One region of the Arthrobacter sp. TB 23 genome, then DNA from elsewhere that is predicted to be linked to it. Evidence: riboswitches for the same ligand, from Rfam matches in the RefSeq annotation. Region 1 holds a riboswitch; each other region holds the start of a gene.
The links. A riboswitch is a leader RNA that binds a small molecule or an ion and turns the genes downstream of it on or off. The one in region 1 is predicted to bind S-adenosylmethionine.

Region 1 (9,682 bases):
AGGGACGGCCCGATGTCCCGCAGCTGCTCGGTGCGCAGCTTGGTCAGGAAGCCGTACTCGCCGAAGTTGGCCCACCATTGGATATTGCCGTAGGACGGGACCGGCTCGGTCATGGTGGGGAACCGGCCGTTACCCCAGTTGAAGGTTCCGGCCTCGACGACGACGCCGCCCAGGGTGGTCCCGTGCCCGCCGATGAACTTGGTGGCGGAGTGGATCACAATGTCGGCGCCGTGCTCGATGGGCCGGATCAGGTAGGGGGTGCTCAGGGTGGAATCGATGATCAGCGGCACACCGGCGTCGTGGGCGATCTTCGCTAGCCCCTGGATGTCGGCGATTTCACCCGAGGGGTTCGCGATCACCTCCGCGTAGACGGCCTTCGTGTTGTCCTGGATGGCCGCAGCATAGTCAGCGGGATCCGTGCCGGGGACGAAGGTGGTGTCAATGCCGAACCGGCGCAGGGTCACATCGAGTTGGGTGACCGTGCCGCCGTAGAGCTGCGACGCGGCGACAATATGATCCCCGGCCTGGCAGAGGGCCGCGAACGTGATGAATTCGGCGCTCATGCCCGACGCCGTCGCGACCGCCCCGATGCCACCCTCCAGGGACGCGATCCGCTCCTCGAACGCGGCGACCGTAGGGTTGCCGATCCGCGAATAAATGTTGCCGTACTTTTGGAGCGCGAAGAGGTTGGCGGCGTCGTTCGTGTCCTTGAACACGAACGAGGTCGTCTGGTAGATGGGTACCGCTCGGGCGCCGTGGGCCGAGTCGGGGGTGCCACCCGCGTGAAGAGCGCGTGTACGGAAACCGAAGCTGCGATCAGCCATCAGACACCTGCCTTAATCTGGTTGTCAACATTGAAATCTAGGCCCTCTTTACGGGCGAGGTCCGCTTCGAGTTCGCGGACGATGGGGAGGATGTCTTTGCCGAAGGCTTCGACCTCCTCCTGGAAGTGGAGGTAGCAGGTCAGCATCAGGTTCACCCCGATTTTCTTGTACTCGACGATCCGCTCGGCGATCTGCTCGGGGGTGCCGATCAGCTGGGTCTTGAAGCCGTCGTTGTACTGGATCAGGTCCTCGAAGGACGAGTCCGCCCACATGCCCTTGCCGTCCTTGGTCGAGGCCCCGGCTTCCTGCACTGCGCCCCGGAACCCCTCCACCGCCGGTTTGTGGGCCTTGGCCACGATCTCGCGGAGCGTCTCGCGGGCTTCCTTCTCGGTATCGCGGGCAATCACAAAACCGTTGAGCCCGAACCGGGGGTGGCGGCCGACGTCGGCCGCTGAGGCCTGCACGCCGGCGATATTCTCCTTGAATCCCTCGAGGTCCTTGCCGTTGGAAAAGTACCAGTCGGCCACCCGGCCAGCAGTGGCCTGCGCCGCCGTCGAGTTGCCGCCGAAGAAGATTTCCGGGTGTGGACGCCCGGGCACGTCGACGGGCGGCGGGTTGAGGGTGAAATCGGTGATGTTGTAATATTTGCCGGCCTGGGAGAAGTTCTGCTCTGTCCAGAGGCCGCGGAGGATCCTGATGAACTCTTCGGTGCGGACGTAGCGCTCGTCGTGCTCCAGCCACGGCAGCCCGAACCCGGTGAACTCACTCTTCAGCCAGCCGGACACAATGTTCACCGCCGCCCGACCACCGGAGATGTGGTCAGCGGTGATGATGAACTTCGCCAGGACTCCGGGCTGCCACATACCGGGGTGGACGGCGGCGATCACCTTCAGCTTTTCGGTCGCACCGAGCAGCGCCAGGGAGAACGACGTCGCCTCATGCTGCTTGTCGGCGCCGTACGACGCCGCATACCGGGTTTGCGAGAGGGCGTACTCGAAGCCGGCGTCCTCCGCGATGCGGGCCAGCTTCTTGTTGTACTCGAAGTCCCAGCTGGTGCGCTGCTCAATGGTGGAGACCACCAGGCCGCCGCTCACATTGGGCACCCAGTACGCGAACTTCAGGGGTTGGGAAAGGTCAATAGCCATAGTGGTCCTCCATCGTGCCTGGCATTAGCACCCTAATGTCACTGCCGTGGGCAGTGGCCAGGGTTGCTGCGGTGTCAATGAGCCAGATCTCTCAACCGCTCGGGATGGTCCCCACCAGTGTGACAGTCCTCTCACGGTCGACCAACATTGTTGCTCTCCGTTGCGGGTTGTCCCTCCGGTGGGGTTTACAGGCGGGGTCACGGTGACGCCCTTGCGGCCAGTGCGGCAGCGATGCCGGGCACGCACGCCTCGTTCTGCAGGGAAGTGGTGTCACCCAGCGTTGTGTTCTCGAACAGTTGCGTCAGGAGTCGGCGCATGATCTTGCCGGACCGGGTCTTCGGGACGTCCGCGACGACGACGACGGCGGCCGGCTTGGCGATCGGCCCGATCACCGCCGCGACGTGGTCCCGCAAGACCCGGCTCACCTCCTCCGCCGCGTGCGCGCCGGCCCCGTGGGACGCAGCCAGCACCACGAAGGCGGCAATCGCATGGCCGGTCCGCGGATCGGAGACCGGACAGACGCCGGCCTCGACCACCCACGGGTGAGCAACCAGGGCCGATTCAATCTCGATGGTCGAGAGCCGGTGGCCTGACACGTTGAGCACATCGTCGACCCGGCCGAGGATCCAGGTGTCGCCGTCGTCGTCGTTCCTGGCCCCATCACCGGCCAGGAACCAGCCCTGGGCGGCGAACTTTCGCCAGTAGGAATCCAGGTAGCGCTGCGGGTCGCCCCAGACGGTGCGCGCCATCGCCGGTCCGGTGCGGTCCACGACGATCAGGCCCTGCTCACCGGTGGGTACCGGGTTTCCGGCGTCGTCGACAATCCGGGTGCTCACGCCGGGGAGGGCGCGGGAGGCAGAACCGGGCTTGAACGAGGGGTCAGTGGGGCGGGGAGAGAGGATGGTGGCGCCGGTTTCTGACTGCCACCAGGTGTCGACGACCGGTGCGGTGCCAGCCCCGAGGTGCTCCCTGAACCAGCGCCAGGCCTCGGGGTTGGTGGCCTCACCGACGGTGCCGAGGAGACGGATCGAGGACAGGTCGTAGCTGGCAGGCACGCCGTCCGGGAACCAGCCCATCAGCGACCGGATCAGGGTGGGGGCCGTGTAATAGCTGGTCACCTTGTAACGCTGGATGATCTCGAAGTGCCGCCCCGGATGTGGGGTGTTGGGGGTGCCCTCGAAGATCACCTGGGTGGCGCCGTTGGAGAGCGGACCGTAGATCTCGTAGGTATGGGCGGTCACCCAGGCAAGGTCGGCGGTGCACCAGTGGACGTCCTGGTCCCGCTGCGACGGATCGGGGTTGCTGAACAGGTAGTCGAAACTCCACGACGCCTGGGTCAGGTACCCACCGGAGGTGTGCACCAGGCCTTTGGGCTTACCCGTGGTGCCGGAGGTGTACATGATGAACAGGGGAGTCTCGGCGTCGAACGCCTCGGCAGCGTGATGCGGGGCCGCGGCGCCGACTGCGTCATGCCACCAGACGTCCCGGCCCTCGGTCCACTCGATGTCGCTGCCGGTCCGGCGGATCACCAGAACATGTTCGATGCTGTTGGAACCGGACACGGCCTGATCGGCGTTGGTCTTGACCGGCACCGCTGCGCCGCGCCGGTACTGCCCGTCAGTTGTGACCAACAGTTTGGCGCCGGTGTCCTCAACCCGGAAGCGTAAGGCTTCAGCAGAGAATCCGCCGAACACCAGTGAGTGCACCGCCCCGATTCGCGCGCACGCCAGGGTGACCACAATCGTTTCCACGAGCACGGGTAGGTAGATCACCACGCGGTCGCCCTTGCCGATCCCGAGGTTCAGCAAGGCGTTGGCTGCGCGTGACACCTCCTCCTGCAGGTCCGAGTAGGTGACCGTTCGCTGGTCCCCGGGCTCACCCTCGAAATGCAGTGCGACCTTGCTGCCCAGCCCGGCATCCACGTGCCGATCCACGCAGTTGTGGGCCACGTTGAGGCGGCCCCCCGCGAACCACTCGATCGCCGGGACGGTGAGCTGCCCGTCGGCGCCACCCGATACCGGCCGGGCTGGCTGAAAGCTGTGCGCCGTGGTCCATTCGGCAGCCCAGTCCAGCCGGCGCGCCTGCTGTTCCCAGAACGCCAGGCGGTCCGTCTCGGTCAGGGGGTCGGCCTCCTGAAGGCTCACGCCCATCGCCGGACCGCCCACTTCTCGGCGATCCCCAGGAGGGCATCGGTGGTTTTGCCGATGATCGCCAACAGGATGATCGCCAGGAAGATCCTGTCCACCCGTCCGTTGTTTTGTGAATCACTCAACAGATATCCGAGCCCCAGCGAGGAGGCAATCAGTTCAGCCGCGACCAGGAACAGCCACGCCTGGGCGAGGCCCAACCGGAGACCGGAGAACACTGATGGAATCACGGCCGGGAGTTGCACCGTGGTCAGCAGTTTGAAGCCCTTCAACCCGAACGCCCGGCCGGCCTCCACCAGGTTCCGGTCCACGTGCCGTAGCGCGAGGTACACGGTGGTGAAGACGGGGAAGAAGGCGCCAATGAGGATCAGCGTGATCTTTGAATCCTCGCCGATCTTCATCCACAGGATGAGCAGCGGCACCCAGGCCAGGGACGGGACAGCACGCAAGGCGCCGATGGTGGGAGCGAGCAGCGCGTCCGCGATCCGGGACAGCCCGACGAGTGAGCCGATCGCGAGGCCCAGGGCGGCGCCGAAGGTGAAGCCCAGCAGTACCCGTTGGGTGGAGATGCCGATGTGGGTCCACAGCTCGCCGCGCTGGATCAGTTCGACTGCCGCATTGAGCACCGCCGCGGGCGGCGGCACCTGGACGGCGCTGAACAGGCCGGTGACGGAGTTCAGCTGCCAGACGGTGATGATCAGCCCGGGCAGGATCAGCCCGAGGAGCAGACGCACCCAGCCACGCCGCAGCGGGCCGGTCTGGGACCATCCATGTGCCGGTCCGCCCCGTTCGGGCGGCGGCTGGGTGGCGTCTGCCGTTGCCACGGTGGAGCCGGAGGCTTCCAGGGAAGTCTGGCTCACGCCCGTGACGCTGTTCCCGGTCACGTACGGATTCCCGATGTGGGTCATGAGGAGGCCTCAATCGCCGTGGGATCCGCGTTGCGTACCAGGGAGTCTTCAAAGAGGGTGTCGAGCGCTTCGTCAACCTGTTCCTGGCTGGAGACGTCACCGGATTCGACGAACACCGGACCGATCTTCTCCAGCACAGCCCGCTGCGCGTCACCCGGGATGGGGTCAACGTCCAGGTTGGTGCGGTCGATGATGACCGCGTTGGCGATTTCGACGTCGATCCCTGCCACCTCGGCGAGGATCTTGGCCGTCTCTTCGGGGTTCTCGATGGCCCATTCGCGGGCCTTCTCGTAGGCGTTTACGACGGTCTGGGCCAGCTCGGGACTCTCCGCCAGGAAGTCTTCGGTGGCGTTGAGGAAGCCGTAGGTGTTGAAGTCGATGTCCCTGAAGAACAGGGTGGCCCCATCCTGTTCGGCCGAGGCCATGATCGGGTCGAGGCCCGACCAGGCGTCCACCGATCCGTTGGCGAGGGCGGCCCGGCCGTCGGCGTGCTGCAGGTTCTGCACCGTGACCTCGGAGGGATCGACGCCGCCGGCCTCGAGCGCCTGCAGAAGGAAGAAGTAGGGGTCGGTGCCCTTCGTGGCGGCGATCGATTTGCCCCGCAGGTCCTCGATCTCCTGGATGTCCGAGTCAGCGTTCGTGACCAGCGCCGACCATTCCGGCTGGGAGTAGATGTCGATCGTCTTGATCGGGGAGCCGTTGGATCGGGCGAGCAAGGCAGCGGAACCGGCGGTGGAACCCACGTCGATGGCTCCGGCGCGCAACGCCTCGTTCGCCTTGTTGGACCCGGCGGACTGGATCCAGTTGACGGTGACGTTTTCATCCGCCAACTCGTCCTCCAGCCACCCCTGTTCCTTGATCACCAGGGACAGCGGGTTGTAGGTGGCGAAGTCAATGTTCAGTTCGCCGCCCGCGGGGGCGGCCGCGCCGTCGGCGTCCTCACCGGCCATGCATCCCGTCAAGGCGAGGGAGGCGACGGCGGCCAGTGACGCGGCGCCCAGAAAGGTGCGGCGGGGGTGGGGTGCTGGTTGGCGGTTCATGAGTGTCCTTCGGTGAGACGGGTCGTCTGAGACGAGTTGGGTGAGACGAACAAAAGGGTGGGTACGGTGTGACACAGCGCGCAGGCCGTGCAGGGGTGGGTGAAAAGAGAAACCCGGAGGGCAGGGGAAGGTGCGGCCTAGTGGCCGGTGACTCCCAGGGAGGCGAGCAAGGAGCTGCGCATTCGGCCGAGGTCGGCCGCGTTGCGGTCGCGGGGGCGGTCGCCGGGGACGGTGAGAACCTCGGTGATGGTGGCGCCCGGCAGGTTGCCGTCGGTGCCCAGGACGATGATGCGGTCTGCCAGTTGCAGCGCCTCGTCGACGTCGTGAGTGACCAGTAGCACGGTGGTGGGTTGGGCTCGGTGGATGTCGAGCAGGAGATCCTGCATCTTGATCCGGGTGAGAGCATCAAGGGCGCCGAACGGCTCGTCGAGGAGGAGTACGCCGGGGTTGCGGGCCAGGGCACGTGCCAATGAGGCTCGCTGTGCCATTCCGCCGGAGACTTCCCGCGGACGGTGCTTGGCGAACGAAGCAAGCTCGACCAGTTGCAGCAGCTCGGCTACTTTGGCTTTACCCACGCTGGCACTCGACGCCTTGGGCAGACCAATGGCGACGTTGGCCTGCAGGGTGTGCCAGGGCAGCAGCCGGGGTTCCTGAAAGGCGACGGCGCATCGTTCGTCGATGCCGTGTACCTCGGTGCCGTCAATCAGGACGGACCCGGCGTTGAGGGAGTCCAACCCGGCGGCAGCCCGCAACAGGGTGGATTTGCCGCAGCCGCTCGGGCCGAGGATGGCGAGGACCTCGCCGGCGTGCACTTCGAAGTTGATGTCCCGCAGGACGGTCCGCCGATCGGAGGCGGCACCGAAGCTTCGGCCGAGGCCGGCGAAGGTGACGTTGAGTGCCTGTTTGGTGGGCACAGTGGTTGACTGTGGTGATGCCAGAACGGTCATAGGATTAACTCCATCGGTCCTGGCGGTAGCACCCTACTGTCACCGGTTGGCCGCTGCACTTACGTGCTGCAGATGGTCAGCCGGATGGCCAGGGTTGCTGCGGCTTCATCGATCCAGGTCTCTCAGCCGCTCGGGATGGTCAAGCACTACTAAACTCCTGTGCACGGGTTCTCCGCAAGTGTTGGCGTAACAATCCGACCGATTACAGCGAAAGGGCACACCACCATGGCACACAGCAACGATCCTGAAGTGATCCGCACGCTCCTCACAACTCCCGCCCGCTGGGCGGTGGTCGGACTCTCCAACAACCCCCGGCGCGCTGCGCTCGGAGTCTCACGGTTCCTGATCGACCACCTGGGGATGGAGGTGATCCCCGTCAGTCTCAAGGGCGACGACGTCCATGGGCGCACCGGCTATCGGCGACTGGCGGATATCCCCGGGACCATCGACGTCGTCGACTGCTTTGTGAACTCCTCAAAGGTGGGAGCGGTGGTGGATCAGGCCATCGAGGTGGGCGCGAAAGCGGTCTGGCTCCAGCTAGGGGTCATCGACGAGGCGGCCGCTGACCGCGCGCGGGCGGCGGGGCTCGACGTCGTCATGAACACCTGCCCGGCCATCGAAGCGCCACGCCTCGCCCGCTGACGACGGCGGCAGACTACATCTTCTGGTAGCGGGACCGGATCACCATAAACACACCGTAGGCGATCAGACCAACGGCGACGACCCCCAGAATCCAGGCGCCGTACGGCTGACCCTGCAGGGACTTCAAGGCCCCGTCCAGGCCGGTGGATTCCTCCGGGTTGTTCTTGACCGTTGCCACGATAAACAGCAGGCCCAACACCAGCAGCGCCACTCCCTTGGCGATATAACCGACCATGCCGAGCCGGATGACCGCGGTCCTGGCACCGTGGCCGGGCAACCCGGACAGGTTCTTGGTGAAGTGTCTGGTGGCCCCGCTGTAGACGAAGTACCCGCCAACCACCATCACACCCGCCCCGACCGCCATCAGCAGGACCGAACCCGCCGGGTTGGACATGAGGGAGGCGCTCAGATTCTGGGTGCTTTCGCTGCTGTCGCTGCTGCCACCCGACGCATAGGTGGCGAACGTTCCGCCGATGACACCGTAGGTGATCGCCTTGGCGCCGTTCTTCGCGCGGAATTTGAGCTTGTCGGAGTCCTTCATGCCGCGGGCCCCGAAGAAGATTTCGCTGAGCATAAAGAGGGCAAGCGCAATAGATCCGATGGCGCAAGCCCAGAGGAGCAGGGCGCCGCCGGGGCCGTCGCCGAGCGCGCTGATCGCACCGCTTTGGTCGGCACTGCCGGATCCTCCCAGGGCCACCCGGAGGGCAATGACGCCGATCAGAAGGTGCAACAGGCCGGCAGCGATGTAGCCGGCGCGTGCCGCGATCTCGAAGGCCTTGGAATCCGATACGTCCTCGGCCGTGTCCACTGCCTTATCAGCCTGGCGTTTTGCCTCGCCCATGGTGCGCTCCTGCGGTTGGTTTTCTCCTATCCTGCCATTCTTTGGCAGTAAGCTCGGCCCATGAATGGAGTTGTTCTGCGGGAGTTTTGCCTGGCACTGCCGGGTGCCTTCGAGGACTTCCCCTTCGGTCCCCTGGCCTCGGTGTTTAAGGTGAGGGCGGCGGGCGGTGCGGCAAAGATGTTTGCCTTGTCCGACCTCTCCGCTCCCAACTTGTCGGTCAGCCTGAAATGCGAGCCGCAGCTTGCCGAACAGCTGAGGGCCGCGCACCCGGAGATTGTTGGGGCCTACCACCTCAATAAGACCCACTGGAACGGGGTTTCATGCACCGGGAACCTTCCGGATGCGATGATCCGCGACATGATTGAGGATTCCTACGATCTGGTGGTGGCCTCCTTGCCGGCACGGGATCGCGAAACGCTCGGCTGGAGCAGATTGGCAGCAGATGGTAAAACCTGATTTCACGTATGAGCCGCTCGGGCTGAGCCAGCGGAACGAATCCCCGCCCGGGTACCGGGTGGTGGACCGGCGGGTCCGGGTCGGAACCGGGTATGCGGCCTACGCCCGGCTCGCCGAAGGGATTCTGTCCTGGCAGCTGCATCGGGGCGCCGGGTTGAGGGTTCCGCCGGGCCAGGGACGGGCTGCGGTTGGCCGGGACGTGGTTCCCGCCTTCGGCGTCGGCCCGCTGCGGCTGCCAGCACCGTGCCGGGTGGTGTGGACCGAGGACCCGGTCGAGGACGACGGCGGGGCCCAGCGTACCGGTTTTGGGTACGGCACGCTGCCGGGCCACCCGGAGCGCGGTGAGGAAGCGTTTATGGCTGTCCTCGAACCGGACGGTGCCGTCTACTTCGAGGTGTTCGCCTTCAGCCAGCACGCCAACTGGTTTTTCAAACTGGGCGCACCGGTCGCCCGGTTATCTCAGGAGTTCGTTACCCGCCGGTACCTTTCCACCGCGCAGCGGCTGGCCAGCTAGCTTCCGGGCCCCTGATCCGCGGGCATCCGAATCCGCTAGCGCCCCCGATCCCTGCAAACGCCCCAGATATCGGCGGACGCCCCTGAAATATCGGGGGCGTTCGCCGTTTTGTGGGGCGACTGCCGGGATCGGGCGCGGTGGACGGTCAGGCGAAGTGGTTCGGCAGGGTGGCCTCGTGGGCGGTCCGCAGTTCGTCGAGTGGCAGGGTGAAGTGGCCC
Region 2 (9,682 bases), on a different contig from region 1:
ACACGAGGGCCCCCCACAGGGCTCCCACGAAGACCAGCAGGTCGAGGATGTCCATTTGTTGACTGGCGAAGATCAAGGCCGCGGCAGTCGCCACGATCATGGTGATCCGGCCGACCAGCAGCATGGTTTTGGGGTTGGGTTTCGTCGCAATGTTCTTGCCGTAAACGTCGGCCATCATGATCGAGGACAGTGCGGACAAGTCCGAATCGGCGGTGGAGGACAGCGCGCCGAGGATCATCACAAAGAACAGGCTCAGCAGTACGGGGCCCAGGTAGGTGGATGCCATCTGCGGGATCAGGTTGTTGACGTCGCCGCCGGTGGGGCTGATACCCAGGTACAGGGCCATCACCCCGATCATGCCGATGCCGATCACGGTGGCACCGTAACCAACTGTCGCGGTGACGAAGGTCTTCTTGATCAGGTCCTCGCGGACAGCGAACAGCCGCTGCGCGATGGTCTGGTTGCCGATGGCGTAGGCCAGCACAGCAGCGATATAGGGAGCACCCTGGTTCAGGAACGCGTCACTCGAGAAGAAGTTGGACTGCTCGGGGGTCAGGTTACCGGCCCCCTGGGTGAACATGCCGGGACCTCCGGCAGCGAAGAACACCACCGGGATGATGATCGCGACGGCGCCCAGCATGGCGACCACCTGCGCAAAGTCGGTCAGTACCGAGGCGCGGAAGCCGGACCACAGCGTGTACATGAGGACGCCGACGGCGACGGCGAGTACACCCTGCCCGAAGCTGAAGGGGGAGAGCAATGCTACGAGGGCGCCTCCGGCAATAAAGTTGGAGGTCAGGCTGATCACGCTGCCAACGATGTTGGAGCCGGCGAGCATCAACTGGCTGGACCGGCCGTGGCGGGCGTGCATCACCTCGGCCAGAGTGTGGGCTTTCGGCGCTACTGCGCGGATGCGTTTCCCGAAAGGGTAGATGAACAGGATCATCAGGGCACCCCACAGCCCGTAGTGGATTGGCCCGGAGATGCCGTAGGTGTAGCCCGAGGTGGCGGATGCGTACATTGAAGCCGCCCAGATCCAGGTGGCAGTCATGCTCGCAGCGGAGATACCGAAACCCACCTTGTTGCCGGCGGTCATGTAGCCGTCGGCGTTCTCCTTCTTTTTACCAATGTAGGCGGACACCAGCAGGGTGCCACCGTAGAGGAGTACAAGAAGCAGAATCACCATCCATCCACTTAGTTGATACAACTCAGCATCGTTAGGCACTGTGATCCCTTCGTCACGACGAGCAACGCTTGCAACTCGACATCGTCATCACGCTGGCCTCCTGTGGGCCGTCCCCTCCGCAAGCGTTCCAGGCGCGGAGACCGAGCCCCGAATGAGGGCGCAAGCGCGTCAATCCCGTAGAAAATTACCTGAGGCAATCAAACAGAGCGCATAGCTATGTCTTTCGGCGGCGCGCGGCCAACCGATTCGTGGGTGTTTTGTACCCATACGGGGGCAGGTGCTCTGCAATCTTCGCCGCTAATCAATCCCAATAATGGGGGAACGGTTACTCGCGGGCAGGCGTCCTGCAACGCAGTCAGGCTAGCATGCTTCCGGCGGAGGGGACCTTTGGGCAAGTAGTGGCGCCGGGCAGTGACGATGGCGAGGTGGCCGTCGTCGACGGCGCGGACGACGGCCACTCGGGGGTCCGCTGAAACCAGTAATCCTCGGATGATGCCTGATAGAGCAGTATCATCCGAGGATTGTTGAAGGGTTAGGTGGTAGGGGGTGAGCCTCCCGAGCCTGGCTCTTAGCCGCGGTCGGTGTAGCGGCCCTCTGAATGTTCCTGAATGGACCGGTTTGATGAGGTTACGTAGGTGCCGCGGACCTGGACCGTCCCGCCGCTACGGGTAGTGACGTAGGTTCCCTCGGCTGGGGTGCCGGAGGTCGGCGTCGTCACGTAGCGCCCACCGAGCAGGGGCATCGGGCGGGCGGGGGTGACTGCTGCCCGATGGGCGGCGGCCGGGCGTGTGGTGGTGGTGCGGTTCATCAATGACATGGTGAAGCTCCTATTTTTGGGCGCGGCGAAATTGCCGAACGGTTCAGCGTTGAAGTGGTGATTTTGGGCAGAACTGATCACGGAATGCCGCGTCAGCGGGCCGTGAGAATGAGAAGTGGCTTAGCCGGTTTCGGGTGAGCCGTTGGTCTGGCAAGTGCGACACAGGCCGTTGAAAGTGACCTCGGCCGAGTAAATGGTGAAACCTGAATCATCGGAGGGGGTGAGGCATGGTGCCTCGCCGATCACGCAGTCAACATCCTGCACCAACCCGCAGCCAACGCATGACAGATGGTGATGGTTGTCGCCCACCCTGCACTCGAACAGGGCGGGAGAATTGGGCGGGTCGAATCGTCTGACCAATCCGGCACCGGTGAACGACGCCAGAATCCCGTAGATAGTTTGGGCCGATATTTTGCTCAGGCTCTTTCGTGCTTCATTAAAAACCTGATCAGCACTTGAATGGGGTGCGCTCTGGAGAATCTCCAACACCGCCACTCGAGGCGCAGTCACCTTCAGTCCCGACTCGCTGATAATGGCCCGAAGAGCATCGGGTTGGGTCTGCGAGGCGGTACCTTGTGGCATACCTCTACTGTACGGAGTTGTTTTGATTAGGTCAAAACAACTCCGCGGTAGCCTTGGACAATGACTGAACGTTACCGGTACGACGTCGAGGTGCTGCACCTGCTCGTCTCACCGGCCCACGCCTACTTTGGCCGCGCCCGCGACGGTGCCGCCGACGTGCCCACGACCGACGCCGACCGGGTAGCCCTGGTAGCCGGGAAGGGAATCGTCGGGGACCGGTTCTTCGGCAAGGCCGCACACATGGACGCCGCGGTGACGGTGATGGCGGTGGAAGCGCTCGAGGATATTGCCAGTGGCCTGGCCGCTGAACCTTTTGATCCGTTGCTGGCCCGGCGGAACGTGATTCTGCGGGGTGCCCAACTGCATCCGCTGCTGGGTCTGGAGTTTGAGCTGGAGTCCGCCGGCGACGTCGTGCGGTTGAAAGCCGGACGGCCCGCGCATCCATGCGTGTGGATGGATCGTATGCTGGCGCCGGGAGCCCACGCGGCGATGCGCGGCCGAGGCGGAGTGCGCTGTCAGGTGCTGGCGGACGGGGCGCTGCACCGCGGTCCGGCGGTACTGGTGAGCCCGGTTTTACTGGAACCGGACCGCGCTGGGGAGGCCACGATCCGGCGTCCTTCACGGTTGCCCTGATCGTTTCACGCCACCGCTGAGGAATACGTCGCCGTCCACTGGCGTTGGGTGAGGGGGACCAAATTTTTCCGCAACCAATTCTGCAGGAGCTTATCTATGCCTACGACCGTCAACGCTTACGCCGCGCCATCCGAGTCCGAGGACCTCATCGCCACCACCATCGAGCGCCGCGACGTCGGCCCCGACGATGTGCTGATCGACATCAAGTTCGCAGGAATCTGCCACTCCGACATCCACACCGTCCGCGGTGACTGGGGACCCCAGACCTACCCGTTGGCGCCAGGACACGAGATCGCCGGGATCGTCACCGAGGTCGGCTCCAACGTCACCAAGCACTCCGTCGGCGACCGCGTGGGCGTCGGCTGCATGGTCAACTCCTGCGGCGAGTGCAAGAACTGTGAAGCCGGCGAGGAGCAGTACTGCCTCAAGGGCAACACCGGCACCTACGGCGCCAAGGACCGCGACGGCTCCATCACCCAGGGTGGCTACTCCACCCACATTGTCGTCACCGAGGACTTCGTTATCCGGATTCCCGAAGGTATCGACCTCGACGTCGCCGCACCGCTCCTGTGCGCTGGCATCACCACGTTCTCGCCTCTGAAACGCTGGGGCGCCGGACCAGGCAAGAAGGTTGCAATCGTAGGCCTGGGCGGACTCGGCCACATGGCCGTGAAGCTGGCCGCAGCGATGGGCGCCGAGGTAACGGTGCTTTCGCAGTCACTGAAGAAGCAGGAAGACGGGCTGCGTCTGGGGGCCAAGCACTACTACGCCACCAGTGACGAGAACACCTTCTCCGACCTCGCCGGCTCCTTCGACCTGATCATCAACACGGTGAGTGCCACCCTCCCCATCAGTGACTACCTGGGTCTGCTGGCTCTCGACGGCGCGCTCGTCAACGTTGGAGCGCCGGCCGAGCCGCTGCCCGTCAACGCATTCGCCCTGATCGGTGGCCGCCGTTCGTTCGCCGGCTCCCTGATCGGTGGCATCCGGGAAACCCAGGAAATGCTGGACTTCTGCGCCGAGCACCACCTGGGCGCCGAGGTGGAGGTCATCTCCGCAGACAAGATCAACGAAGCCTACGAGCGCGTCCTCGCCTCGGACGTCCGCTACCGCTTCGTCATCGACACCTCAACGCTGAACTAGCGTTTCGCGTTAGTGAACCCCCGGCAGGAGCTACTCCTGCCGGGGGTTCTCGCGTTAAACTCGGGGCTATGACTGCGCACCTGAACATCACCGACGATCCCGCCGCCGACAGGTTGCTCTCCGAGGAGCCTCTAGCCCTGCTGATCGGGATGCTGCTGGACCAGCAGGTGGCGATGGAAACGGCTTTCGCTGGCCCGGCCAAGATCAAGGACCGGCTGGGCGCGTTCAACGCGGAGACGATCGCCCACAAGGATCCCGACGAATTCGTTGAACTCTGCCGCACGCCGCCCGCCGTGCACCGCTACCCGGGGAACATGGCCGCGCGAATCCAGACGCTGTGCGCCACTTTGCTCGACGACTGGGATGGCGACGCGTCCCAAATCTGGAGGAGGGACAACCCCGACGGTGCCGAGGTCTATAAGCGGCTCAAGGCACTGCCCGGTTTTGGGGAACAGAAGGCCCGAATCTTCCTTGCACTGTTGGGCAAGCAATACGGGTACGACGGCGACGGCTGGCGTGAGAGCGCGGGCGCGTACGGCGAGGAGGGCAGTTACCGCTCAGTCGCCGACATCGTGGACCCCGAATCCCTCACGAAGGTGCGTGAAACCAAGCGTGCGGCGAAGGCAGCGGCGAAGGAGGCGAAGGCCTAGCCGTGGTTTCCGGTGCAAAGTAGCCTCCCTCCTCTTCCGCCGCGCGAGTGGCGGCGTCAAGAGTCTCGTCGCGGTGAGCAATCCAGACAAAGGGGGTCTACCCGGAGATCGGTGAGGGAAAAGTTGCCCACCGCTGCCTGAATTGCCCACCGGACCGGGCAAGCCGTGCGGAACTCGTTAGGCAAAGCCGTGTTCCCGAACGGGCGATTGTAGGAGTCCTGAAACCGGGTATTCCTTTTGGGAGGGGACCGAAGCGAGGAGCCGCGCAGGATTGCCACAGGATCAACGAAATAAGCCGACTTTGTTTCAAGTCGCGGTTACACTGAAATAGGAATCGGAATTGTGAAGAATAACGATTATTTGGCAAATCGGACGCTTTGGCGCACGCCGTGATCTCTTCCATCCGTTTCGAACGAAAGAAGGCTCTCATGGGATTCAGCCATTCCCGTTGACCACTTCCGTCCTGCAGGCTCACAAGCGACTACCCTGTATCCGCAACGCGGCTTGGTAGATAGCGAAGCCCTTCTAGGCAATACTCTGTGGCCTGAGATATCCCGGTCGCTGAACCTTAGACTCCGGTCGAATGACCAGGAAAGCGAATCGCCCCCATGCTCGATCCAGTACCAAGCACCAATAGCCATTCATCAATCGACGAAACCCCCACCGGCCTGACCGATGAAGAGTTGGCGTCTGATCACAGCAGTTCTTACACACGGGCGCTCGCCGAAGTGCGAAGCTGTGTCCTTGAACAGGCCAGAAATCCTGCACAGGCAAAGGTTAGCTTCGATTATTTGATGACCCATGATTCGCTCACCGGATTGCTCAATCGGGGTGGATTTCTGGCGGAGCTTCAGCTCTGCCTTGCAAAGCGGGCCGGCAGGAAACAGCGCCGAGGACTATTGATCGTGGACCTGGATTTCTTCCGGACGGTCAATGTCGGTCTGGGGATCGCTGCTGGGGATGAGACTCTGAGTATCGTCGCGCAGCGGATCCGTGCCGCGGTGCATCCATCTGCAGTCGTCGCTCGGTTGTCGGGTGTCGAATTTGCGGTACTGGCTGACTTCGCCGACGCCGGGGAGGCGCAGTCGGTGGCCGCCGAGCTATTGGAGGCCCTGAGCGCGCCGATGGCGGTTGGCGGGACCAGCATTGAAATCACGGTCAGTATTGGCGTTTCGATGGCCAGCGAAACTGACAACCCTGACCGGCTGGTGGGTCGGGCTGCCGCGGCACTGCACCAGGCCAAGAAGCGGGGCCGTAACCGCTGCGAGGTGGAGTGCAGCATGCACAGCGATCCCGACGACGGCCAGCTGAATCGCCGCGGTGAACTGCGCCGTGCCATCGAGGACGGAGAGTTATGCCTCTTCTTCCAGCCCCAGATTGACCTCGTCAGCGGCCAGATGAACGGATTCGAGGCACTGGTGCGCTGGGATCACCCCGATAAGGGCCTGCTGGCACCTTCAGCTTTCATCGACTTCGCCGAAGAATCCGGGCTTATCCTGCCGCTCGGAGCCTGGGTGATCAACGCTGCCGTCGCGCAACAGGCCACATGGCACCGCTCTGCGGCGGGACGGCCCCCAGTACGAATGTCAGTCAATATCTCAGCCATCCAGCTCAGCGATCCCCGCCTCGAAGAAATGGTCACTGAAGCGCTTGAACGCCATGGTGTTGCTCCGGGGCTCCTGACCCTGGAAATCACCGAAACGGCGCTCACCGCGGATCCAGTTGCCGCGCTGCGGACCCTCGAAATTCTCAAGGCCCTGGGCGTCAGGTTGGCAATCGACGATTTTGGTACTGGCCATTCCAGCCTCACCTATCTCAAGCGCTTTCCGATCGACGAACTGAAAATCGACCGCTCCTTCATTGCCGGGCTCACTACCGACAGCAAGGACCACGCGATTGTTGCGTCCTGCATCCAGCTCGCCCACGCCACGAACCTGATCGCCGTCGCCGAAGGCGTTGAAATGCCAGCCCAGCTACACGCGCTGACCGAGCTGGACTGCGACCTCGCGCAGGGCTACTTCTACACCCGCCCCATGTCGGCGGAGGACCTCGAACCGTGGTTCATTCCGCGGCCCGATAATATGCGCCTGGGAGAACCCCAACTGGTTGGTCAGTAGCGTTGCAGGTTGACCTTGAAAGTCTCGCCGTTGACCGGAGCTGACGTGTGCTCGTGCACAATTTTCCAGTCACCATCGCGGCGCCCCAGAACCCAGGTCAGGCGGTTCTGCATGGAGTCCTGTTCGACGTCGTCGGGCCCAATGTCGCGGTAGGTGATGATGGCGTGCACGGTTGCCAGGTCCTCGGTAACCAGAGTCTGAACGTCATCGAAGTCCACCCTGACGCGCTCATCCCCCACCGAAGCGAACCACCCGGCCACTGATTCCCGCCACGGGTCTGCACCCTGGTGGCTCCACACGTCCCATAAGTCGAAAACCCGGACGTCGTCGTCGTACAGGGCCAGCAGGGCATCAACATCCTTCCCGAATACGGCTGCAGCATACTGTTCGAGAACCTGAGTGATCGACTCTTCATCCATGAAGGCGATCCTCGCATGCCCGACCGATGAACGGAACGGGTACGCGCAAGTCATTTATGACGACCGGTAACGGCCAGGTTTTGACCCAACAAATTTTCTGCCTTAGCGTGATCTCCAGAATCAAGAGTGTCAACCAACGGCCCTGGCCGGTTGACCAGCAACCCTCTCCCGTAGCGGGGTGCTCCAGGTGAAGATTCGGCCGCCGGAACAAGTCCCCGGACGGCAAGTACGGCGTATCCAGAATTGACCCCGCCGAGGGGTCGTCGTGGATACCGCCCGCCATCTTGAAGCGAGCCAGCATGTAACCCCGAGGAAACTCCCCGAATGTCGCTGCAGTTATCGCAGCACTTCACTCCTGCCTATCTGCCTGTCCAGTGGTAACGCCTGGCCCGTGTTATCGGCCGACCGGACCCCACTGACGTACCCCGTTCAAAGGAAAAACCCCCATGAAATCCCGCACCCTTCTCACTATCGCCGTTGCCCCATTCCTCGCCCTCACTGTGGCATGTGGTGGTTCGGGCGAGTCCGGTTCCGGAAATGAAAGCATCAAGCTCGGCGTCGTCGGCGCCAGCGACCCGGAATGGGGCCTGCTCACCGAGGCCGCTGCCGAGGAAGGCATCGAGCTGGAGGTCATCGACTTCGCCGAATACACCCAGCCCAACCCCGCGCTAAGCGAAAGTGAACTGGACCTCAACCAGTTCCAGCACCTGGTGTACCTGGCCCGCTACAACGTATCCAGCGGAGAGGAGCTGGCCCCGATCGGCTCCACGGCCATCTACCCGCTGGGCCTGTACTCAACCCAGTACGGGTCGGTGGAGGAGATCCCCGAAGGATCGACGGTTGCTGTCCCCAACGACGAGAGCAACCTCGCCCGCGGGCTGCTGGTCCTTCAGTCCGCCGGTCTGGTGGTGCTCGACGACGGCGGCAGCGCCTTCTCGACGATCGACGACATTGATGAGGACGCGTCCAAGGTCACCGTCACCACGCTCGAAGCGTCGCTGACCCCCACCTCGCTGCCCGACGTCGCCGCCGCCATCATCAATAACGACTTTGTCCAGGACGCTGGCCTGAACTTCGAGGACGCCATTGCCCAGGACGATCCGACCGATCCTGCCGCCGTCGCGTACGTGAACGTGTTCGCCGCCCGCGCCGGCGAAGAGGGCAACGAGACGTACCAGAAGCTGATCAGCATCTACCAGGAAAACCAGGAGGTGCAGGACGCCGTCCAGGAGACCTCGGGCGGGACCGCCGAGTTCCTTCAGGTCACCCCCGATGAGCTGCAGACGACCCTCGACACCGTCGAGGAAGACACCCGCGCCCAAGGCTAACCAGCCCTCCCTGCCCTGCGGCCAGCTGGCGATCCCGGCTGGCCGCAGGGCCGTTTATCAAGGAACACCATGCCACTCATTTCCCTGCAGGGAGTTACCAAAAGCTTCCCTCCGGGCCGCCGCGGCGACGCTCCGGTGCACGCGATTGACAACGTCAGCCTCGACATCGAGGCTGGAGAGATCTACGGGATCATCGGCTACTCGGGAGCCGGGAAAAGCACCCTGGTCCGCCTGATCAACGCTCTCGAAAAGGCCAGCAGCGGCACCATCATTGTCGACGGCCAGCAGGTCACCAACGTCCCGGACCGGCAACTGCGCAAACTACGTCTCGACATCGGGATGATCTTCCAGCAGTTCAACCTGTTCAACGCCAAAACAGTCTGGAACAACGTCGCCTACCCCCTGCGCGTCGCTGGGAAGAGCCGGGACGAAATCCAGGCGCGCGTCACCGAACTCCTCGACTTTGTGGGACTGGCCGATAAGGCCTCCAACTACCCCGAACAGCTGTCCGGCGGCCAGAAACAGCGCGTCGGCATCGCCAGGGCACTCGCCACCTCGCCAAAAATCCTGCTCGCCGATGAGGCGACGTCGGCGTTGGACCCCGAGACCACCCATGAGGTGCTGCGCCTGCTACGGCGGGTCAATGAGGAGTTGGGCATCACCATAGTGGTGATCACCCACGAAATGGACGTCATCCAGACCCTCGCCACGAAGGTGGCGGTGATGGACAGCGGCCGGATCGTGGAGCAGGGCGATGTGTTCGACGTCTTCTCCAATCCGCGCGAGGCCTCATCCCAACGGTTCGTT
Region 3 (9,682 bases), on a different contig from region 1:
GTTTCATACGGCTCGTGCCATCGCAGCAGGCTAGCGGTAGGGGACGTGGGGTTTGTTCGATCCCAGTGAAGAACCCGCCTCGAGAGGACCACCCATGACCAATGAGAAACGCTATTCACTCGTCGATCCGGCGTCACCAGCTTTCGGTGTCGCGTCAACCGCCGTCATGGGCGCCGTCACGCTCGTCGATCCTTCCAGGCTGGACGGACAGCAGCGCCGCGTCATGCGGGTGGTCTCGGCCGTAGTGTCGGGGCTCTACGTTGGCGTTACGATCGGCGGCAAGCGGCTACCGCTCAGGGCTCTGGCCGGGGTCGTTACAGGAGCTGCCACGCTTCGTTTCGCTGACACCACTGAGGCTATCGATTTGCGACTGGAGAACAAGCTGCGCCAGGTCGGGATCCAGCACCCGCGACGATGGATTGCCGCCGGTACGGCAGCGTTCATCGCCGCCGGATTCGTTGGTGATCGTGCTGCAGCCAGAAGGGGGGAGTTCCTGGCCATGCTCGAGGATCAGTCCGAACAGGTACGGCCGCTGGACAGCAAAGTTCGAAAACTGGTGAGGGGCATCCTCAGCGCCAGCGAGGAAAGAGGGGCTCAGGAACTCCGCGCCCAGCTGGATGCCGCCGAGGAGGTCTACTGGGACGACGAGTTCACAGGCACCGCATACTTCAAGGTCCCGGAAGGGTTGCCCCGCGCTGTGCCACACAACCAGGTATATCCGGTGCGGGCCCGCTTCATTGGGCCGGACGGCGCATCACATCAGGTGCTCGTACAAGTCCTCGACGGCATGATTGACCACATCACAGCAGAGGTAACGAACCAGGAAGGCGGCGATCATGTCGAAGGCCTCCTTGAAGGGTGGCCGGACGCCGCCGAGGTGGTCTATGTCCTGGATAGCACCGACGGGACGAGCACAACGATCGGCTAAGGCCGGCTCCTATCTGTCGAGCTACGACGGCGCCGGGGTCACAGGTCCGCCCGGGTTGCTCGCCATTGGGGATCACGTGGCGGAGTCGATCTACCTCTTGCATAAGCGACTTCGGAGTGTTTAGCTTCGAGTGCGGCGCGTCCGGGCTTGGGGCCGAGATTGAGATTATTCCAGCAGGGTCGGTGGAATTGCTGAAGCCCCGCAAGAATCGCTGAACCGAGGACAGAATGCATGCGAAGCGAAACAGCGCGACCACCCTGCTCGCACTTGCCCTCCTGATGGCAGGGGCGGGCTGCTCCGTCAGCCCGGGATATTCCAGCGTCCTCACTGATGGGGGCACCGACGAAATGTGCTTCGTGGATGTGCCGCCAAGCGAGGGGAAAACCCTCGTCGGTGAGATAATCACCAACAACGGAGATCAGCCGGTCACCGTCACGGAAGTGAAGCTGCTGGATGCTCAGGACATGGTGGTGGAGGACGCCTACATTATTCCGATGCAGTCAGGCCCAGGCACTACCCTCGGCGTGAGCTCGACGCTAACAAAGGACCCTGAGGTTCAAGCCATACTGGACCGGGCCGAACCGGCTGAGGGCTACGTCATCGGCCCAGGGGAGCAGGTTAATGTGGTGACCGCAGTATCAATCGCCGCAGGTGTCCGCCAGGGAACTGCATCGGGAATTGAGGTGCGCTCTGAGCAGTGGCCGGACACCAACGTCTCTGACGCGCGAATCAAAATGACCATGACGAAAGACTCGTGTTTCTGACCACCAGCTATCCGTTAGTTGACATAATGTAGATTATCGGCGTTTGTGTGAAGAGTTCAGCAGCGGATCCGGGAACTCCCTTTACCGCCAACCTGACGGAAGATTATGAACTACTGACGATCACCAACTCGTTGCCTTCTGGGTCGGCGACCAGCCAGTGATCCTCGGATTCGTCAAGGAGCCTGCCACCAGCAGCGACGCTGGTGGCGAGGCGCGTCTGCGCAAGGTCCGGCGGCACGTCAAGCTCGACGTGTAGGCGGTTGCGCTGGCGACGGCGATCGGTTTCGGAAGCGTCGATCTCCTGGAATACCAACACGGGGTTCAGCTGCAGCGGATCCTGGATGTCGCTGACCCCGGCCCGCTGGTCGCGGGTGTATCCGAGTGCGGCGACCCAGAACGCACGAACCGCCTCGACGTCGGCGGCGTCGAAGAAGAGTTGGAGGAAGCGTGGCAGCCCGTGATCCGCAGTGGCTCCGAGTTCGCGTGCCACGGTCTGCAGTCCCCCAGCGAGGTGGGCGAAATCGGGGTCGAGACCGTCGGCGGCGCCCTCCCACTGGTCCTTGCCGCTGTCGAAGATCACCAGCCCGGGGCGTAAATCGATGAGCAGCGGGAAGCCCGTGTTATCGGCCAGGGCCGCTGCTGCGGTGGTCAGGTCTCGCTGCTGGGTCGATGAGGTGGTGCGGTAGCACGCCATCGCGCTGAACACCGTCTGCCAGTCGGCTGTGCCGATTCCCCCGCCGAGCGCCGCGCCAGGCACCAGGTCTACCTCGTTGCCGTCGGGGTCGGTGTGACGGACTTCGAACGGTCCTGAGGCGGGACCAAGATCCGCCCGCTCGACCTCCGCAGGCGGCCGCACCACGTCCAGATGGATGCGGTTTCGCAACGGCCGCGGCTCGGTCGACTGCCGGATCCGTAGCGCGGGGTCGCGCCGCAACGGATCCGCCAGACCGCCGTTGTCAGCAGGCGCGTAGTCGAGCACGCGTTGCCAGAATGCCCTCACCCCAGACGGATTCGGGGATTCGACGACGACGCTCAGTTGCTGCAGCACGGCAGGGTTCGCCGTTAGCCCAAGATCCTGCGCAGCCGCCGATACTGTCTCGGCGTGGCGGTCCGAGTCGAGGCGCACTCGGACGCCGGTCCTGCGCAGATCGGTCCCGACCCCGGGTGTCAACTCCAGGATGCGTCCGGCCAGCGCCGCCCCGACGGTCAGCGAACGCGCGTCGAACCATGCCGTCGCAACGTTATCGATCACCCGCCACTCCGTGCTGATCTCTCTCATACCGAAATGTATACCCACCTGCACCGGCCTGCCAATGCTGAATGTTGCGTCGGAAGTCGTACAGATCAGGACTTTCTTGATCGCCCCATCATTATGCGATTAGATCGCCGTAGTCCGCAGGGTATCGCTCCCCCGGACTGAACAACCATCCAGAGCGGCTGAGAGACCTGGCTCGTTGAAGCCGCAGCAACCACCCCTCGGGGCCGGTGCTACTGCCAGGACCGATGGAGAAAGTTTTATCCCCCGTTGGTGTCGACCCCATTCCTGGCGGTCAGATGCTTCAGCGTGCGTGGGTAGGGCACCTCGATCACGACTGAGAGGATCGACATGATTTCCCGCACCGTCTCACACCACAACGTCCTACCGCCCAACCCCGGTCCACGCCGGCGGTCCCTGCGGGTAGCGGCGCTCATCGGCCTTACGGCAGTGGCGCTCACCGCCTGCGGTTCGACCGCCACTACCGCTCCGGGTGAAAATGTGGCCAGTGGACAGCCGGTCGAGGGCGGCACCCTGGTATATGCCGAGGTGACCCCCATCAATAACTGGCAGACCCAGTCCGCGAGGTTCTATGAAAAGTCCAATGTCCTCAACAGCGTCCTGGACCGCCTGACGTATTTCGACGCCGACCAGGGTGAGATTGTCCCCTGGATAGCCTCCGAGTTCTCCGCCAACGCAGACGCAACCGAGTTCACCTTCACCATTCGACCCGATGTGACGTTCAGTGATGGCACCCCGGTAGACGCCGAGGCAGTCAAACTGAACCTCGACGCCCAGGGCTTTGGGATTGAGGCGGCCCAGATTCAACCGAACGTGGACTTCGCCGGGTACGAGTCGGCCGAGGTGATCGGTGCTGATCAGGTGCTGGTGACGCTGTCCTCCCCCAACGCGAACTTCCTGCGGGCCACCACCTCGGTCACCGCCGGGTTGGTGTCCCCCGCAACACTTGAGCTGGATGCGGCAGGGCAATCAGCCATCTCCCAGATATCCGGGTCCGGACCCTTCACCTTCGAGTCCGAGAAGCCTGATGAGGAAGTAGTACTGGCCAAGCGCCCGGACTACGCCTGGGCGCCGGAAACCGCTGACAACCAGGGTGACGCGTACCTCGACAAGGTCGTCGTCAAATACCTGCCGGAGGTCGCCCATCGTGCTGGGGCGGTCCAGTCGGGGCAGGTCGACCTGGTGAGGGGCCTCCAGCCGGTGGATGAGGAAACCCTTGCTGCGACCGGTAATCAGGTTCTCCCGGCGAAGGGCGTGGACCTGACAGTGAACATGGCCGCGGTCCGGGTCGGCAGCGGGAAGCTGGCCGACGAGAACGTCCGCCGGGCCCTGCAGATTGGTATTGACCGGCAAAGTCTCAAGGACACCGTCCTGTCCGACAGCTACGAACTGGCTGCCTCGGTCCTGAACCACCGGGCACCCGGCTTCACCGACCTGTCCGAAGAACTCGAATACCAGCCCGAGGAAGCACGGCAGCTGCTCGACGAGGCGGGCTGGAAAGTCGGGGCCGACGGCATCCGGGCCAAAGACGGAATAGCACTCGAGGTGACCGTCACTAGTTCCAACAATTCGGTTGTCATCAAACCGGCCTTCGAGCTGATTGAACAGCAGTGGCGTGAGATTGGTGTCAAGCTCAACAACCGCGCCGGCGACAACACCTTTCTCGCCTCAGCAATGCCTGACCCAGCGGTGGAGTTTTTCGGCACCCGACAGTTCATCTACGGCGGTCTCGGCCCGATCTTCGAGCCGGAAAACAACACCATGACGCACACCAGCGACGAAGACCTCAACGCTATCTTCGCGGCCGAGCGTGCGGCAACCTCACTCGAAGAGCGCGATGAGCTGCTGGCCGACGAACAGTATGCGTTGGTGGTGGATAAGGCCTACTCCCTGGTGCTCTGGGACGAGGTCCAGGTTTACGGTGCCCACAGCGGGACCCAGATTGAATTCACGTCCGGCACCGCCCCGGTATTCCAGGGTGCCTGGAAAACCGGCGGGTAGCGTTCATGATCCGCTATCTCTTGCAACGGATAGGTCAGGCCCTGTTGGTGGTGTGGCTCGCCTACACTGCGGTTTTTCTCGCCGTACAGCTTCTGCCCAGCGATCCGGTAACAATTTTCCTGACCGCCGACTCAGCGGTCGATCAATCAGCGATCGACGCCATGAAGAGTCAGTACGGCTATGACCAGCCATTGCTGACGCAATACCTGAACCAGCTGGTGGGGCTCTTCTCCGGTGATTTCGGGTACTCGCTGGCTTCCGGACAGTCAGTGTGGGACCGGATCAGTGGGGTCGCCGGGTCGACCGTCGCCCTGGCCGGCGCCGCCTTCATCACTGCGGTACTCATCGCCGTTTCCCTTGTCGGCGCCGCGACACTCACCCGTTCGACGGTGATCCGTCGGGTTTTAGTGAACGTGCCTCCCCTGTTCGCGGCCATTCCAGCATTCTGGCTCGGTCTTGTGCTGCTCGATCTGCTCTCCATCCGCTGGGGAGTCATGTCGTTGTTCCCCGATGGTTCCTTTCTGTCCCTCGCCGTCCCGGTACTGGTACTGGCCACTGTCGTGTCCGCTCCCCTGGCCCAGGTGCTGCTCAAGAGCATCAACCACGTCTATGACCAGCCCTTCATAGATGTGCTCCGGGCGAAGGGTGCCTCACGGTCCTGGATCTTCTTCCGCCACGCGCTGAAGAACGCTGCGGGTCCCGCCCTGACAATCATGGGCATCACGGTTGGAACGCTTTTCGCCGGGTCGGTGATCACTGAAACCGTCTTCGCCCGCTCGGGTCTCGGGTCAGTGGTCCTGACGGCAGTCACCACCCAGGATGTGCCGTTGGTGCAGGGACTGGTGCTCCTGACGGCTTCGATCTTTGTGGTGGTCAACCTGGCAGTTGACCTCCTGTATCCGCTCCTTGATCCCCGCATCCTCACCAGCAGTCGAGATGGCGCCCCCCGGGCCCTTGCTGCTTGATGACCTCCCTTCGATAAAGGTTTCCCTGTGCCAACCACCAATAATCTCCCCCCTCCAGTACTGACTGCAGATCCAGGCCCAGGCAGGAACGGCGATCCCGGCCTCGGGGCGGCGGTGCCCGAGACCGCTCCTGTGCCGTCAGCCCGACGACGGCGCGGACCGCTTCGTAGCCCGTCCCTCTGGTTGACGGCGGCGCCCCTGACCGTCGTCGCCGCCTGGGCGCTCGCTCCCGACCTGTTCACCTCGTTCTCCCCACTCGACGGGGTGCCGGGCGACAACTTTCGTGCACCCGACGCTGACCACATTTTCGGCACCGATCATCTCGGCCGGGACGTCTTCACCCGGGTGGTGTTCGGTACGCGTCAGACCCTCCTCACCGCCGGGCTCGCGGTCCTCATCGGTCTGGTGGTGGGCACGCTCGTCGGGATCATTGCCGCAACCGCGGGACGGGCCGCCGACACCACAGCGATGCGGCTGGTGGACGTGCTGCTGGCCGTGCCCGGCTTTCTCATCTCGCTCGTCATAGTCACCGCCTTCTCCCCCGGGCCAATTTCGCTGGGCGTCGGCATCGGCATCGCCTCGGTCGCCTCCTTCGCCCGAGTGGTCCGATCAGAGGTGTTGAGGGTGCGCAATCTTGACTTCATCGAGGCTTCATTCCTCAACGGTGGAACCTTTTGGTCAGTCATTACCCGCCACCTCCTGCCGAATGCCAGCGGACCCGTCCTCGCGTTGCTGGCGGTTGACCTGGGTGCGGCGATCCTCGCCATCTCCGGGTTAGGCTTCCTCGGCTTTGGCGCCCCACCACCCACCCCGGAATGGGGCCTACTGATCGCCGAAGGACGGCAATATCTCGGGACCGCCTGGTGGTTGACCACGCTGCCTGGCCTCGTCATTGTCCTGACGGTCCTTTTACTGGCGACCCTGGGCCGACAGCTACTCAAAACCTTCCGAATCTAGTCAGGAGCATCCAGTGGACGTTACCCACGCACGACCCAGCCCCAACCCCGCCGTAAAAATGGCACAAACTCCTCGCTGGACCGACGAATCACTGCTGACCATCCAGGGACTGCGGATCGAATATGGTCGCGGAACTGAGGCGAAGACCGCCGTCGACGGCGTGGACCTCACCATCCGCCGCGGTGAGATTGTGGCACTGGTCGGTGAATCAGGCTCGGGCAAATCCACCCTGGCCAAATCGATCATCGGATTACTCCCGGCAGCTGCGCAGCGGACCGCGGGGTCCATTTCCCTGGGAGACCTCGCACTCACTGACGCACGAGAGAGGGACCTGGAAAAAATTCGGGGGGTACGGATCTCACTGGTACCGCAGGACCCCGGAGCCTCGCTCGATCCCGTCAAAACGATCGGTTCCCAGCTGTCCGAGGTCTTCCGGCTGCACTCCGGCGGTCCCCGGCAATCCCGTGAGTCGATCCGGTCTGAGGTCATCCGGTTACTCGATCTGGTGGGGATTGACCGGCCTGAGGAACGGCTGAAACAGTACCCGCACCAGTTATCAGGGGGCCTGAAACAGCGTGTTCTCATCGCGATTGCCTTCAGCCTCCGGCCGGAGCTGCTCATTGCTGACGAACCGACATCGGCTCTTGACGTGACCGTCCAGGCGAAGATTCTCGAGGTTTTTGAGCGTCTGGCTACCGAATTTGGCACGGCAGTCATTTTTGTGACCCACGACCTGGCGGTAGCCACCGACCACGCCGTGCGGATTGTCGTGATGCGGCAAGGCCGCATCCTCGAGGACCGGCTGGTGGCTGACATTCTTGCGGCGCCGGCGAACGAGTACACGGTCCGGCTGCTGGAGGAGGCCGCTCCCCACCTCAGCCCTGCGGTGGCCAGAGCCATCTCCACCACAGCGCCCGGTGCAACGGCGGCCATCGAAGTAAGAGGCCTGATCCGGGACTTTGACAGGGCGGGCGAGCAGCACCGGGCCGTCGACGGCGTGTCCTTCAGCGTTGCCCAGGGCACCACCTTCGCCCTGGTGGGAGAATCGGGATCCGGAAAATCGACCACTGCCCGCATGATTCTCCGGCTGCTCGATCCAGGGGCCGGACAGATCCTCATCCACGGACAGGACGTCACCTCCGCTTCCCGACAGCAGAAGAGAGAATTGTGGAAACACCTGCAACTGGTTTATCAGAACCCCGATTCCGCGCTCGATCCTCGCTTACCTATCCGCGACATCATCGGCGAGCCCCTCCGGAACTACCGGATCGGCTCCAGGACAACCCGTGCCAAACGAGTGGCCGAACTCCTGGACCAGGTGAATATCCCGTCGAGCCTCGCGGGCAAACGTCCGCTTGAACTCTCCGGTGGTCAGCGCCAGCGCGTCGCAATTGCGCGTGCGCTCGCGCTCGGGGCGCACACCTTGGTGCTGGATGAGGCACTGTCAGCCCTCGACGTCCTGACACAGGCCCAGATCCTCGACCTACTGGCAGACCTGCAACAAGAACTCGGACTGACTTACCTCTTCATTTCCCATGACCTTCACGTGGTTGAACGAATCTCGTCGGCCGTTGGCGTCATGCACCGGGGGAAACTCGTCGAAACGGGCCCAACTAATGAGGTCTTCGGCAATCCCACCAGTGATTACACCCAACTGCTGCTCAACTCCAACCCGGGCCACCGGCTTCGCGCCCACGCCTCCACTCGCAGCGGCATTGCCGCCCTCGCAACCACGTAAGGACAACTCCATGACCACCACCACCAGCGCCCAGCACAGCGGACCCCAGCCGGACGTACCGCAGCCGTACGCACCACAGCACAGTACGGCCACCGGAGAGGCCAGATACGAGGAACTCGCCGCGCGTTTCCGGCCCGTGTTCCAGCGCATCGCCGACGGCGCCCTCGCCCGTGAAGCGGACCGGACCCTGCCCTTCGCCCAGGTGGGGTGGCTCAGGGACGCAGGATTCACCACCCTTCGGGTGCCCGCCCGGTTCGGCGGCAATCCGGTGAGCCATGAACACCTCTTCCGGCTCGTCACTGAACTGGCAGAGGCGGACTCGAATGTCTCCCACCTGTTGCGCTCCCATTTTTCGTTTGTCGAAACGGCCGCGCTGCAGTCCGCAGAGTTTCAGGACCGTTGGTTCCCCCGTATCGCTGCTGGCCAAATCTTCGGCAACGCTGCCACTGAACGCTCGGGTAACGCCCTCGGCACAACCCGGACCAGGCTCCACCAGGAGGAGGGGCAATGGTTCCTCACCGGTGAAAAGTTCTACACCACCGGCAGTATTTTCGCCGACTGGGTGGTGGTCATGGCGAGCACTGAGGGGCTCGAAGGGAGACAATACGCGCTGGTGAGGGCGGACGACCCGCGGGTGACGATCGTGGACGACTGGGATGGTTTTGGTCAGCCGTTGACGGGGACCGGCACCGCGCGCTTTGACCGGGTGCCGGTCGAGTCCGGGGACATCCTGCAGCGGAAGGTGACAAGTACGCTCGAACCAGCGTTTTTTCAACTCTTCCTCCTTGCGGTGCTGGCCGGGATCGGCCGCGCTGCCCGCCGCGACGCGGTGAACCTCGTTCAAGCCCGGATCCGGACTTTCAACACGGGATCGGGCGGCCTGTTCCGCGATGATCCCCAGATCCAGGAACATGTCGGTGTCCTGGCATCGAAGGTGTACACCGCCGAAGCCGTCGTGACGGCGGCGGCCCGGGACCTTGACGCCGCCGTCGACCCGGCATTGGCACTATCCCCCGAGGCAGCGTTCCTCCGCGCCGAACTGGCTGTCGACCA

Region 2: another riboswitch for S-adenosylmethionine. It lies ahead of B384_RS0116340 (MetQ/NlpA family ABC transporter substrate-binding protein); the one in region 1 lies ahead of sfnG (dimethylsulfone monooxygenase SfnG).
Region 3: another riboswitch for S-adenosylmethionine. It lies ahead of B384_RS0108725 (ABC transporter substrate-binding protein); the one in region 1 lies ahead of sfnG (dimethylsulfone monooxygenase SfnG).

The regions. Positions count from the first base shown of each region.
Region 1 covers NZ_ALPM01000077.1:11,238-20,919, reverse strand. Annotated here, with positions in the region: gene B384_RS0111590 (O-acetylhomoserine aminocarboxypropyltransferase/cysteine synthase family protein) at 1-824, opposite strand, end outside; gene sfnG (dimethylsulfone monooxygenase SfnG) at 824-1,969, opposite strand; SAM riboswitch class I at 1,976-2,080, opposite strand; gene acs (acetate--CoA ligase) at 2,167-4,119, opposite strand; gene B384_RS0111575 (ABC transporter permease) at 4,110-5,024, opposite strand; gene B384_RS0111570 (aliphatic sulfonate ABC transporter substrate-binding protein) at 5,021-6,064, opposite strand; gene B384_RS0111565 (ABC transporter ATP-binding protein) at 6,202-7,011, opposite strand; gene B384_RS0111560 (CoA-binding protein) at 7,237-7,653, shown strand; gene B384_RS0111555 (DUF1206 domain-containing protein) at 7,667-8,494, opposite strand; gene B384_RS0111550 (MmcQ/YjbR family DNA-binding protein) at 8,555-8,950, shown strand; gene B384_RS0111545 (DUF1990 family protein) at 8,937-9,464, shown strand; gene purL (phosphoribosylformylglycinamidine synthase subunit PurL) at 9,610-9,682, opposite strand, start outside.
Region 2 covers NZ_ALPM01000122.1:42,745-52,426, forward strand. Annotated here, with positions in the region: gene B384_RS0116290 (sodium:solute symporter family protein) at 1-1,186, opposite strand, end outside; gene B384_RS0116300 (hypothetical protein) at 1,755-2,003, opposite strand; gene B384_RS0116305 (Fur family transcriptional regulator) at 2,124-2,585, opposite strand; gene B384_RS0116310 (MOSC domain-containing protein) at 2,646-3,218, shown strand; gene B384_RS0116315 (NAD(P)-dependent alcohol dehydrogenase) at 3,315-4,361, shown strand; gene B384_RS0116320 (HhH-GPD-type base excision DNA repair protein) at 4,430-5,011, shown strand; gene B384_RS19375 (putative bifunctional diguanylate cyclase/phosphodiesterase) at 5,620-7,128, shown strand; gene B384_RS0116330 (YybH family protein) at 7,122-7,547, opposite strand; SAM riboswitch class IV at 7,666-7,782, shown strand; gene B384_RS0116340 (MetQ/NlpA family ABC transporter substrate-binding protein) at 7,994-8,875, shown strand; gene B384_RS0116345 (methionine ABC transporter ATP-binding protein) at 8,945-9,682, shown strand, end outside.
Region 3 covers NZ_ALPM01000063.1:57,036-66,717, reverse strand. Annotated here, with positions in the region: gene B384_RS0108745 (hypothetical protein) at 95-928, shown strand; gene B384_RS0108740 (hypothetical protein) at 1,156-1,692, shown strand; gene B384_RS0108735 (VOC family protein) at 1,796-2,971, opposite strand; SAM riboswitch class I at 3,114-3,202, shown strand; gene B384_RS0108725 (ABC transporter substrate-binding protein) at 3,299-4,969, shown strand; gene B384_RS0108720 (ABC transporter permease) at 4,975-5,934, shown strand; gene B384_RS0108715 (ABC transporter permease subunit) at 6,118-6,891, shown strand; gene B384_RS0108710 (dipeptide ABC transporter ATP-binding protein) at 6,950-8,629, shown strand; gene B384_RS0108705 (acyl-CoA dehydrogenase family protein) at 8,640-9,682, shown strand, end outside.